DNA from 3 places in the Dyella sp. OK584 genome. Region 1 is predicted to be linked to each of the others. Evidence: riboswitches for the same ligand, from Rfam matches in the RefSeq annotation. Region 1 holds a riboswitch; each other region holds the start of a gene.
What was found. A riboswitch is a leader RNA that binds a small molecule or an ion and turns the genes downstream of it on or off. The one in region 1 is predicted to bind cobalamin.
Positions count from the first base shown of each region.

Region 2: linked by a shared signal. The riboswitch ahead of AC3CBN_RS03325 (ribonucleoside-diphosphate reductase subunit alpha) and the one ahead of btuB (TonB-dependent vitamin B12 receptor) in region 1 are both predicted to bind cobalamin.
Region 3: linked by a shared signal. The riboswitch ahead of btuB (TonB-dependent vitamin B12 receptor) and the one ahead of btuB (TonB-dependent vitamin B12 receptor) in region 1 are both predicted to bind cobalamin.

Region 1 is NZ_CM173542.1:2,056,510-2,060,760, reverse strand. Features, by position in the region: gene AC3CBN_RS09085 (hypothetical protein) at 1-455, opposite strand, end outside; gene btuB (TonB-dependent vitamin B12 receptor) at 514-2,361, opposite strand; cobalamin riboswitch at 2,476-2,713, opposite strand; gene clpB (ATP-dependent chaperone ClpB) at 3,902-4,251, opposite strand, start outside.
Region 2 is NZ_CM173542.1:747,373-751,623, forward strand. Features, by position in the region: gene AC3CBN_RS03315 (energy transducer TonB) at 47-901, shown strand; gene AC3CBN_RS03320 (type 1 glutamine amidotransferase domain-containing protein) at 913-1,770, shown strand; cobalamin riboswitch at 1,897-2,112, shown strand; gene AC3CBN_RS03325 (ribonucleoside-diphosphate reductase subunit alpha) at 2,404-4,251, shown strand, end outside.
Region 3 is NZ_CM173542.1:1,136,279-1,140,529, reverse strand. Features, by position in the region: gene AC3CBN_RS05020 (glutathione S-transferase family protein) at 1-623, opposite strand, end outside; gene AC3CBN_RS05015 (TetR/AcrR family transcriptional regulator) at 741-1,325, shown strand; gene AC3CBN_RS05010 (DUF4386 domain-containing protein) at 1,352-2,047, opposite strand; cobalamin riboswitch at 2,292-2,514, shown strand; gene btuB (TonB-dependent vitamin B12 receptor) at 2,642-4,251, shown strand, end outside.

The DNA of each region.
Region 1 (4,251 bases):
CGGGCCACATATTCAGCCATGTGCGGTTGTGCGTAACGGCCACCCAGCCAGTAGAACGAGCCGTTGGAAATGGCAAAAGAGAGCGATGCAGCCACCAGTGCCACTCCGAACGCCCCCAGCAAAGTACGCGCGTTGTTGTCGATGCGCGGTGCATACCAGCGACCTGCGTACCACAGCACGGCATAGGCCAGAGGCAGGAATGCGTAAGCTGCCGTTATGCAGAAATCGCTGACGCCGGCATAGCGGATCGATGCCCAATCCAACGCGACAGCCAGCAGCACCATCAGCACAAGCATGCCGTGCCTGCGCAGATAGAGACCGCCGAGAAAGAACACGGCCATCGACGCATCCGGCAAATGCATCATGTCGCCGAAATGCTTGAACCGCGTGGAAGCCATGAGCAGTACCAGCAGCAACACCAGCACGGCAAAGCGGGAACCGGCAAACACTTTCATGTCATCACTCCTGGTCAGTGGAAAGTGCGGGGCCGGACTCACCGGCCCCGCCATACGGTTACTGCGCCGGCTGGTAGCGCAAGGTCAGCATGTAATTGCGGCCCGGCTGGTTGTAGTACCAAGCGGTCTCATAGTCCTTGCCGAATGCGTTGTTGAGCGCCAGCTGCACCTTGAGGTCGCGCGTCAACGCATAGGCCACACGCAGATCGGTGATGGCGTAGCCACCCAGCGGATGGGTATTAGCGAGATCGTCATAGCGACGGCCCGATACGTACCAGCTGCCGCCCACGCTGAAGTCACCGACGTTGCGGTCCAGATCCACCCGCGCCATCTGTCGCGCTCGACGCGGCAGCAGGTTGCCGTCGTAGCCAGCCGACTTGTCGCGCGGGTCCAGCCAGGTGGCGGTGCCGGTTGCCAGCCATCCAGCCACATGGCCGCTGACCACTGCTTCGGCACCGCGGATACGCGCGTCCTCCACATTGCCCGGCGCCTGTGTCTCGGCGTCGTAGGTGATGAGATCCTCCACCTTGTTGCGGAACGCATTGAGCGACCAGTAGCCCCAGACATAGCTGCCTCGCAGGCCAAGCTCGATGTTCTGCGACTTCTCCGGCTTCAGGTCCGGGCTGCCGTAGTACGGGTAGTACAACTCGTTGAAGGTGGGCGCCTTGAATGCTGTGCCGTAGCTGGCAGTAAGGCGCAGCGTCCGGGTGAACTCCCAACCCCACAGCAGGCTGCCGGTGTTCTTGCCACCGAACTGGCTGTTGTCGTCGCGGCGCACGCTCGCCTGCAGTGACTGGCGTCCGAAGGATTGCTGCCACTGCGCGAACAGGCCGCGATTGATGCGACTGTCGACGGCATAATCCGTCGTGCTGTCCACATCATCACGCTGCCAGTCGAAGCCGGTCGTGAGCAATCCGCCAGCCAAGCCGGTATCCGCTTGCAGCGACCCGATATCGCGGTGCGTGTCGAACCGATCGACATACACACCGTGCAGATAGTCCTTGCTGAAATCACCACTGGTGCCAAGGCTCAACGTGAACGTGAGATTTTTGCTGGGACGATAGTGCACGCGACCACCGACGACCTGGGTCGCGCTTTCGTCGGAGTCGGTGTAGCTGCCGTCGTACCAGTTGTGACCCTCGCTGCGAAACAGGCGCGCGTCCGCATCCCACTGCTCGTCAAAGCGATAGCCGCCCTGCAGGGTAAGCGCGTTGTTGCGGTAACCATCCTTGTCCGGTTGATCGGCGAAACACGCAGCACCTGCTTCGGCAGCGCCAACACGACAGGAGTTGATGCCGTGCGTCTGCTCGTGCGACGCCTCCAGCGCATACCAGCCGTTGCCGCTCTGCCCTGCCAGTCCGGCAGAACCGTTGAGATGGCTGTAACTGCCCACGCCCACGCTGAAGGAAGGCACGAACGCACCTTGCGGGCGCCGGGTAAAAATCTGGATCACGCCACCAATCGCCTCCGAACCGTACAGGCTGGAAAACGGCCCACGCACGATCTCGATACGCTCGATCTGATCAACCGGAATATCCTGCAGTGCCGCCGTGCCGAGCGTGGCGGAGCCGACCTTGATGCCGTCGACAAGTACCAGTACGTGATCGGCTTCGGTGCCACGCAGGAATGCGCTGGTGGATTTGCCCGGGCCGCCATTGTTGGCCAACGCCATGCCCGGCGTGCCTCGCAGCAGGTCCGCGAGTGACGCCGGTTGCAGACGATCGATGTCGGCGCGATCGATCACCGTCACGGCTGAAAGTGTCTGGTCCTGAGTCTGTTCGGTGCGGGTGGCGGTCACCACGACACCATTGAGATCGGTCGCGCTGTCGGCGAACGCAGGAGTAAGAAGGGTCAACAGCGCCGTTGCCAGAATGGAACGGCGGATAAGGGAATAACGGATGGCCAAAGCAATGCTCCTCAGCCGCGCCTGCCCGCGCGGATTGCATGGGATAAAGGACAGGCGGAAGGAGACTTGGCGGCCATGCGGGAGGCACGACATCCATGACTCGGCCCACCGCCAGTCTGGTCGTACCTCGAGGCCGGTCTCCGGGCTCGCGGGCGAAGACGTATGTCTTCCGGATCGACGCCTTCCCATGCACTTGGCACAGTGGCTGTGTGTCGTTCCGTCGATCCGTAATGGATCGCGCTCGCCTACCGTTGCGGGGGCAGCTCCGGAATAGGTGCATGTGCGCCGCACCGGATTCCCGTTTCAACCACCAACATCATTGCCGGCGGTCACCTCAGGCAGGGGGATGGTAGCAGACGGACGGCTGAAGTCGTTGGGGCTTGGTGGCTGGTCGTGGCGAGTTGCTGTTCAATGGACGGTGGTTTGCGCAGGGACTTGCGCTTTCGTCCTGGAGGGCTTGGTGCTCACATGTCGGAGCGCACCCTGTGCGCGACCGGGTCCTGCCTCAGTGCTGAATGTTGTCGCCAGCGTGCCGCCTGCGCAGCGGGCGTTTCAATCGCCTGCCGGCGCTCGAGTCACTTTTCTTTTGCTGGCCCAAAAGAAAAGTAACCCAAAGAAAATGGCCTGACGAGCTGGCAGCATTTCGATGGATACAAGCGATGGAGATTGGCTCCAGTTCGATGAGCTGCGTGCTACCTCGCTGATAGCGGCTACACCGCAACGCGCCGTGGCGCTGAGGGCACGCAGCGTAGCGAGGCATACAAGCGTTGCAGACTGGTGCCAACTAGCGGCGTCGTGCGCTGCCTAAGGACTGCGGCTATATCGCGGGGCGGCGGGGTATTAAAGGCTTAACGCGTGGGGCGGCGGGTCGGCTGTCATGTGGCGGAAACATCGTAGGTGCTCGCGGGACGGGATTGTGCCTTTCAGCTTTATCGCAAGATTGGCCCCTCACCCCAGCCCTCTCTCCCACAGGGACTACCTTCGGGTCGCCCGCAGGGGAGAGGGAGTTAGGCGCGAAGCAGCGTTGCTTTAAGTCCTCAGTACATCGCCGTCCCGCGGGATAGCCGCTATCCGTGAGGTAGCACGTCACTTGTCCGGCTCGCGTCGATCCTTGGGCTTGTATGCCTCGCCATGCTGCGTCCCCTCAGCGCCACGGCGCGTTGCGGTGTAGCGGCAGTCCATGAGGTAGCACGTCACTTTTCTGACTTGCACCAACCGCCATGTTTGTATCCAACACACCGCTATGAGCTCTTCAGGCCATTTTCTTTGGGTTACTTTTCTTTTGGGCCAGCAAAAGAAAAGTGACTCGGCTGCCGGCAGGCAGTCGAAACGCCCGCCGCGTAGGCGGCACGCTGGCGGAAGCATTAATACAAAAACAAAAGTCACTGGATCCCTGCTTTCGCAGGGATGACGGATAGGGAAGGCTGAGGCGAGATCGGTCGCGCTCAGGGTGCGTCCCTACAACGTACTCCCCATAAAACAAAAGCGCCCGCCCTGCCACCGCAGAACGGGCGCCCCGCCCATCTTCACCGCGCGGACATCACTCCTTGCGGAAAGTCAGATGCCCCTGCACCGCATCCACCACAACAATGTCGCCGGGCGAGAAGCGGCCTTCGAGAATCTCCTTCGCCAGCGGATTCTCCAACTGCTGCTGGATCGCACGCTTGAGCGGCCGCGCACCATACACCGGGTCGAAGCCCACGTTGCCAAGCAGATCCAGCGCCTTGTCGCCAATCTCCAGCTTAAGCCGGCGCTCGGCCAGACGCTTCTCCAGATACGCCAGCTGGATCTTCGCGATGGCACGAATCTGCCCCTTCCCAAGCGGACGGAACACCACCAGCTCGTCGAGGCGGTTGATGAACTCCGGACGGAAGTGCGCCTGCACCACAC
Region 2 (4,251 bases), 1.3 Mb from region 1:
CCGGAACGGCCGCTAGACTGACTGCCAGACCAAGGGGAGATTCCGTATGCGTTCGTTAGCCATGCATGTGCTCGTTGCGAGTCTCTCACTTCTATCGCTATGTGCTCGAGCAGAAGATGTTCGCAAGTTCGCGGAAGCAAGCATGCTGGTAACGGGCACCGTACAGATAAATCCCGACGGCAAACTCATGCGATACACCTTGGATCATCCAGAGAAGCTTGCCCCCGTCGTGATCGAAGTCATCGATAAGAATGTCCCCCACTGGATGTTCACGCTGGACACCATGCCAATCGCGCCGGTGGTTGAAAAGATGAGCTTGCGCCTGGTAGCGAAAGCCGCGGACGAAACTCATGACTCCATCAGCATCGTCGCCGCCACCTTTGGCGCTGATGAAGACAACAGCTCTCAGAACGTTCGCTACAAAACCAGAAATCCACCTCGCTATCCGCGGATGTCGTTTGATGCCGGCGTCGCCGGTACGGTGTACTTATTGTTGCGGATCGGCAGGGATGGCCTGGTACAAGATGCAGTCGCCGAACAGGTCAACCTTCGCAGCTATATAAGCCAGACCGACATGCGGCTATATCAAAAGAACCTTGCGGATGCGGCTCTCAGCGCAGCCCGCAAGTGGACGTTCGACCCACCCACAACGGGGCCATCCATCAATGCACCCTATTGGCTGGCACGTGTCCCCGTGACCTTCTACGCGGCAGAGGCTGGAGCGCCACCCACAAAGGAGGCATACGGCAAATGGGACGTCTATATTCCGAGCCCCCGACAACAGGTGCCTTGGGTCGAGAACCCGTCACTGCTTTCCGAAGCACCTGATGCCGTCCCAGATGGGGCGCTCCACCAACTTGGCATCAGCCCGCGGCTCGCCACATCATTAAACGGCTCTTGATCTCCAGCGCCATGGCCAACGTACTGATCCCCCTGCCCCACCAAGACTTCGACCCAAGCGAAGCCGCCGTGCCATGGCGGGTGCTGAAGTCGGCGGGTCATCGCGTGGTATTCGCCACACCCGATGGCCTGCCCGCGAGCGCCGATCCGATCATGCTCAATGGCGAAGGGCTCGACCTTTGGGGGTTCGTTCCCGGCCTTCGCAAGCTGACGCTGTTTGGCCGTCTATTGCGCGCGAACGCCGATGCGCGCCGCGATTACGCCTCGATGGTGAAGGACGCTGCCTTTAACGCACCGCTGCGCTGGAGCGCCATCAACTCGTCAAACTTTGATGGATTGCTTCTGCCCGGTGGTCACTGCGCACGAGGCATGCATGAGTATCTCGAAAGCCCACTACTGCAGGCCGCTGTCGCAGCGTTCTTTGCCGCGGACAAACCTGTGGCGGCGATCTGTCACGGCGTGCTGCTGGCCGCACGCAGCCGTGGCATGGATGGCCGGTCGGTGTTGCATGGCCGCCGCACTACCGCGCTGACCTGGGCGCTGGAGCGGTCGGCGTGGTCGCTCACGCGCATCACCCGCTTCTGGGATCCGGATTACTACCGGACCTATCCCGATGGCCCCGGGCAACCGGTGGGCTATATGTCGGTGCAGCAGGAAGTCACCCGAACGCTCGCCACGCCCGATGACTTCGTCGAGGTGCCGCGAGACATCGAGCATCACTGGCGCAAGACCTCCGGACTTGCGCGCGACAGCGACACCGACGACTCCCCTGCCTTCGTGGTGCGAGACGGCAACTATCTCTCGGCACGCTGGCCCGGCGACGTGCACCGCTTCGCCCGCGAATTTGCCGGCCTGCTCGCCGGCCCTTGAGCGACCTCGGGCTGGTCTGCCTGGGAAAAATTCCTGGGCCCAGCTAAGCCTCGCAAGGGCTTGGCTTTTTCCCGCTTATCCACGCTCTATCCACAAGGTATTGGGTTGACCGGCCCGAACCGGCCCGATATGTTGTGCCCCGTCGGTGCCAATCTCAGACCAACGGTCGGACTGGCTTAATAGGGAATCCGGTGAAAATCCGGAGCTGCCCCGCAGCGGTAAGCGGAAACGAAAGCCATCAACGCACTGGCCCTCAGCGGCTGGGAAGCGGGAGCGAGTAGGCCGGGTCGCAAGACCCTTTTGTCCGCGAGTCCGAAGACCTGCCGACACATTGCAGCGTGAACGCTGCGATGAGTGGTGACGGCTTCCGCGGGGAGGCGCGTCGAGGCGCGGGGCAGCCAGCCCTGCCGCTCGACCGTCCGTGGACATCGCACCATTTCAGCCCTGCGCGCGGGAGCAGGCGGTTGATGACCACGCTTGGAGCGATGCCGCATGCAACCTATTGATACCACCTCGCGCGAACGCGAAAACGACCGCGCGGACGCCGCCGCCTATCCTGCCGACGCCGCCGTTGCCGAGGCGCCCCGCACGGACACGCCGTTCGCGCTCACCCCGCCGCACAACCCGGGCCAGATGCGCGTGACCAAGCGCAACGGCCGCCAGGAAGTGGTGGACGTCAACAAGATCGTTCGCGCCGTAACGCGCAGCAGCGAAGGTCTGCACGGCGTGGACCCGCTGCGCGTGGCGCTGAAGACCATCGGCGGCCTGTACGACGGCGCCACCACGCAGGAGCTGGACGAACTGTCCATCCGCACCTCCGCCGCGCTCACCGCTGAAGAACCCGAATACGGCCAGCTCGCCGCGCGCCTGCTGAGTGCGTACATCGATAAGGAAGTGAGCGGCCAGGAAATCCAGAGCTTCTCGCAATCCGTCGCACGCGGCGCGGAACTGGGCATCCTCAACGATCGCCTGCGCGACTTCGTGGCCACCAATGCGCGCAAGCTCAACGACGCGATCGATCCGCTTGCCCCACGACGCTTCGAGTACTTCGGCTTGCGCACGGTGTATGACCGTTACCTGCTGCGTCATCCGCAGCTGCGCAAGGTGATCGAAACGCCGCAGCACTTCTTCATGCGCATTGCGTGCGCGCTGGGCGGCAACGAGATCGGCGAGACGCTGGAACTGTATCGCCTGCTCTCTTCGCTGGAATACATCGCCAGCTCGCCCACCCTGTTCAACGCCGGCACAGCGCACGAACAATTGAGCTCGTGCTTTTTGCTCGACTCGCCATTGGATTCACTGGAGTCGATCTACGAGAAGTACGGCGACGTTGCCAAGCTCAGCAAGTTCGCTGGCGGCATCGGCCTGGCGTACTCGCGCGTGCGTTCGCGCGGCTCGCTGATCAAGGGCACCAACGGCCATTCCAACGGTCTGGTGCCGTGGCTGAAAACGCTGGACGCGTCCGTCGCCGCTGTGAATCAGGGCGGCAAGCGCAAGGGTGCCGCCTGCGTATACCTGGAGCCGTGGCACGCCGACATCGAGGAATTCCTCGAGCTGCGCGACAACACCGGCGACGAGGCGCGCCGTACGCACAATCTCAACCTCGCCAACTGGATTCCCGACGAATTCATGCGCCGCGTGGAGAGCGACGCTGACTGGTCGCTATTCGATCCAAAGGTAGTGCCGCACTTCGTGGACAGCTGGGGCGAGACGTTCGAGCGCGCCTATCGCGAAGCCGAAGCGAACGGTCTGGCGGTGAAGAAGGTGAAGGCGCGCGAGCTTTATGCGCGCATGCTGCGCACGCTGGCGCAGACCGGCAACGGCTGGATGACCTTCAAGGACCGCAGCAACGCCACCAGCAATCAGACGGCTTTGCCTGCGAACGTCATCCACCTGTCCAACCTGTGCACCGAGATTCTCGAGGTGACCAATGCGGACGAGACGGCAGTGTGCAACCTCGGCTCGGTGAACCTGTCGCGCCACGTGGTGGACGGCGTGTTCGATTTCGACAAGCTCGCGTCGACGGTGCGCACCGCCGTGCGGCAGCTCGACCGTGTGATCGACCTTAACTTCTATCCGATCGACACCGCCAAGACCGCCAACAGCAAGTGGCGGCCGGTGGGTCTGGGGGTGATGGGCCTGCAGGATGTGCTGTTCAAGCTGCGCTTGCCGTTCGATTCGGCTGAGGCATTGGCGTTGTCCACGCGCATCGCCGAGGAGATCTACTTCAACGCGCTGTCGCAGTCGAACGAATTGGCCGCGCAGTTCGGCGCTCATCCCGGTTTTGCCGAGAGTCGCGCCGCGAACGGTGAACTGCAGTTCGACTATTGGACGAACGCCCAGCCGCATGACACTGCACGCTGGGACGGGCTGCGCGAAGCCATCAAGGCCAAGGGCCTGCGCAACTCGCTGCTGATCGCCATCGCGCCGACCGCCACCATTGCCTCCATTGCCGGCTGCTACGAGTGCATCGAGCCGCAG
Region 3 (4,251 bases), 920 kb from region 1:
GCGGATGCTTTGATCGGCCAGGGGTCAGCCCACGCGGGAATGCGCATCAGATCATCGAGCCAGCGGACGATGTTGGGAAACTCTTCCAATGGCATGTCCGACTGGCGCCAGTAACAGGCCATCGAAGCGAGCTGGAAGTCGGCGATGGTGAGCCGGTCGCAGGCCACGAAAGGGTGATGTTTCAGATGGCCGTCCAAAACCGCGGCCAATGTCTGCAACTCCGGGATCATCGGCGTTAGCGCGGCGCTGTCGGGGCTGCCCAGGCCAAAAGTGGCCTTGACGATGTGTTCGAAGTAGAACGGCCCCACCGCACGTATCCAGTGGCAATCGTTCCAGGACAACCAACGCAACACCTCGACCTGCTCGGCCGGGTTGCTGGCTGGCCACATGTCCGATCCGGACTTGATGCACAGATACATCATGATCGCCGAGGACTCCCACAGCGTGAAATCGCCGTCCACCAGTGTCGGAGCCTTGCAGTTGGGATTGAGCACGGCGTATGCGGGGCTCTTCAGGCCGCCTGTCGACGCATTGACCTCGATGCATTCGGCGTCGATGCCCAGGTGCTTGACCAGCGCCAGCACCCGGCGCGGGGCCTGGGCCTTGATCCAGTAGATCTTCATGTCATGTCTCCATTGGCGAGTTTGTCACTCTCGGGCGCCTAGCCTACTCAGCACCAGATTATGTTAAAGAACATATTCTGGGGGCCTGCTATATCTCGCGGACGGAGGCCAGAAACCATGCCCTATAGCCCGGACCACAAAGCTCGCACGCGCAGCCGCATCATTGAATCCGCGCGCCGCCTGTTCAACCACCATGGGTTTGAGCAGGTCACCATCGACCAGATCATGTCGGCGGCCGGTCTTACGCGCGGCGCCTTCTATCACCACTTCGACAGCAAGGACGAGCTTTACGCGGCGGCCGTGGCGAGTTTCGTCACATGCAATCCGTTTGCCGTAAAGACAGCCAACGCAACAAGCAGGATCGATGATCCACGCCGACTCGCGCGCATGCTGGTGGATCTCTATCTCAGCGACGAAGTGCTGGAGGACATCGACATGCATTGCCCGCTTTACGCCCTGCCTTCCGACGTCGCTCGTGCCGGCCTGGCACCGCAGCAGGCGTATACCGACCTGATTCGCGGCATGAGTCATGTCTATCGCTCGGCGTTGAACGGCGTGCGCGATGCTGATCGCCGTGCCGAGACGATGGTGTCGCTGTGCGTGGGCGGCATGGTGCTTGCCCGCACTACGAATGATCCCGTCCTGCGCAAATCGCTGCGAGCATCGGCCAAGCACCAGGCGTTGGCATTGTTGAAGGTGTAATGCGTGGATCGCTCCACGCATTTGTCTTAGACACTTACGGGCGCTTGTCTGGGCCTTGCACCCATGATCACGAGCCACAGCATGAACGCGAGTTCGCCAAGCTGCAGGGGGAAAGCGACCTTGCTGACGAAATCCTCCCAGGGCGGCATCAACAGGCCCGTGAGGCTCAAGGCCAGGTAAGCAAATCCGTTGAGGATCAACCACACGCCCAGAAAGCGCGGAAGGAATCGCGAGCGAATCACGAGGGCCGCCAGGGGAAACAGCCACAGTCCCCAGAAGATTTCCGCACAGAGGATCATCTGGCCGTGCATCTTGATGAACAGCATGACTAGCGCGTCGCGCTGGGGCTGTTCGAACGCGGAAAGGAAGTCGGCGCCACGCACGATGATCAGCGCCGCCGCATCGTTCAGCACATTGAAGAAATACAGTGGCGTGTCCATGAATCCGAGGGCCAGCATCAGCACCGCGCCGGTCTTGTTGACGTCCCTGAAGAGCCGGTAGAGCGCCAGTGTCATGAAGAGGCTGATGGTGCCGGCAAACAGGTCGCTGACGATGGCCAGGCGAAACAGCGATTCGTGCGCTGCGATATGGGCCGCCGTCGCTGCTGGGTCGTTGTGGACGAACAATGCGCTGGGAATGTAGACGAGGCGAAAGGGCGCGGCGATGGTCAACAACAGATAGAGAAACCCTGCGATTCTTGCGTTTCTGCTGATCGAGTTCATGCGCCGCCCCTTTTCCTTAGGATATGGCGTGGCCGTCAAAACCCCGCCCGTTCACCGGCTTGCCCTGTGCAAGCACCCACATGCCAATGTTTGCAGCCCGGCATGCGCCCCAGCCCATCATGCCCCACGCGCGCCTGGTTTCGGCGGGCCAGAAGCAGTCCCATGCCGGGGGTCATGATCGGCGGCCGATGCCTTTCCAGGGCGCACGTTCCGGCCTCGGTTTGCTCGCTTCGCGGGCGGCCATTAGAATTTCGTTTGTTCGGGTGTCCCGGCGCATGTCTGCGTCGGGATGAAACGGGAAGCCGGTGAGCTGCAAGCAAGTCCGGCGCTGCCCCCGCAACGGTAAGCGAGTGAATCCACCAGAGGGCGAGATGCCACTGTGCGAAGGCACGGGAAGGCGTCCGATGGTGCATGCGGTGAATGCATGCCGCTCGCAAGCCCGGAGACCGGCCCGACAACGTTACGCGCGGCTCGCGGTGGGCGAGACCGGACGTCGTGCTTTGGCCGTGTGCCTGCCGCCGTTCCCTTTTCCCACGTGTTGCCGCAGCCCACTCACCAAGGGCCGCGCGAGGGTGCGCACCCGAAGGAACACGCATGAAGAAGACCTTGCTGGCAGCCGCGCTGCTTTCGTCCACGATGGCCGCCCAGGCGGCCGAATCGAACCAGGCGCCGTCGCTGTCATCGGTGATCGTCACTGCCACACGCACCTCGATCACCACCGACGAGGCGCTGTCGTCGGTCAGCGTGATCACGCGCGCCGATATCGAGCGCCTGCAGCCGGCCTCGGTGCACGACCTGCTGGTGGGCTTGCCGGGTGTGTCCTTCACGCAGGCAGGCGGGCTAGGCGAGCAAAGCTCGCTGTTCCTGCGTGGCACCAACTCCACGCATGTGCTGGTGCTGATCGACGGCATCCGCATTGGCGCCGTGGGCGCGGGCCTGCCGGCGTTCGAGCAAATTCCGGTGGACCAGATCGAGCGCATCGAGATCGTGCGCGGTCCACGCTCAAGCCTGTATGGCGCCGACGCCATTGGCGGCGTGATCCAGATCTTCACACGCCACGGTGCGCGAGACGGAAAGCTCGATCCGTCGCTGAGCGTGTCGGCCGGCAGCCGCAGCTATATGGACGGCCATGCTGGCCTTTCCGGTGGCGATTCGCATGCGTGGTTCAACGCGGGCCTGGGTGGTCAGTACACCAGCGGCATCAACAGTTGCCGCGTGGGTGCGGCCGAACTGGGCGTGGGCTGCTTCGCCGACGAGCCGGACCACGACGCCTACCGCAACTGGAACGGCATGGCCAACGGCGGCTATCGCTGGGACAACGGTACGGAACTGGCCGCCACCTGGCTGCGCAGCAAGAGCTTCGTCGAATACGACGGCAGCCCCTATGGCGGCAACCAGGCGGTAAACCAGCAGGAAGTTGCGGGTGCGCGCCTGAGTTTCACGCCGCTGGATGCGTGGAAAGTCACGCTCAACGCCGGCCAGAGCCGCGACGATTCGGCCACTTATTACCAGGGTACGTACAACGACACCTTCTTCGGCGTCACCACGTACTACCCGCGCACGCCGGTGGGCTTCGCCTACGGGCGGCGCAACCAGGCGTCGTGGCAGAACGACATCACGCTGGACACCAACCAGCTGCTCACGGCAGGCGTGGACTACCAGCAGGAACACATCGACAGCGACACCGGCTATCTGAAAAGCACGCGCCAGGACACTGGTGTGTACGCGCAATACATGGGCACGTTCGGCCGCAACGAGGTGCAGCTGTCCGCACGTCACGACCACAACGACCAGTTCGGCAACCACAACACCGGTTCAGCGGCGTGGGGTTATGCGTTCGATGACGGCCTGCGCCTGTCGGCCAGCTACGGCACGGCGTTCCACGCGCCGACGTTCAACGACATTTACTACCCGTTCGGCCTGGGCAACCCCAACCTCAAGCCGGAGAAGTCCAATTCCGGCGAACTGGGCCTGAGCCAGAAGCAGGGCAGCTGGAACTGGGCGGTGAACGTCTACCAGACGCAGATCGACCAGTTGATCGCGCTGGACGAGAACTTCGTGCCGCAGAACATCAGCAAGGCGCGCATCCGCGGCGTGGAAGGTCAGCTCGGCGTCAATCTCGACGGCTGGCAGCTGCAGGGTTACGCCACCCTGATGCAACCGAAGAACCGCGAAGGCGTGTACGACGGCAACCTGCTGCCGCG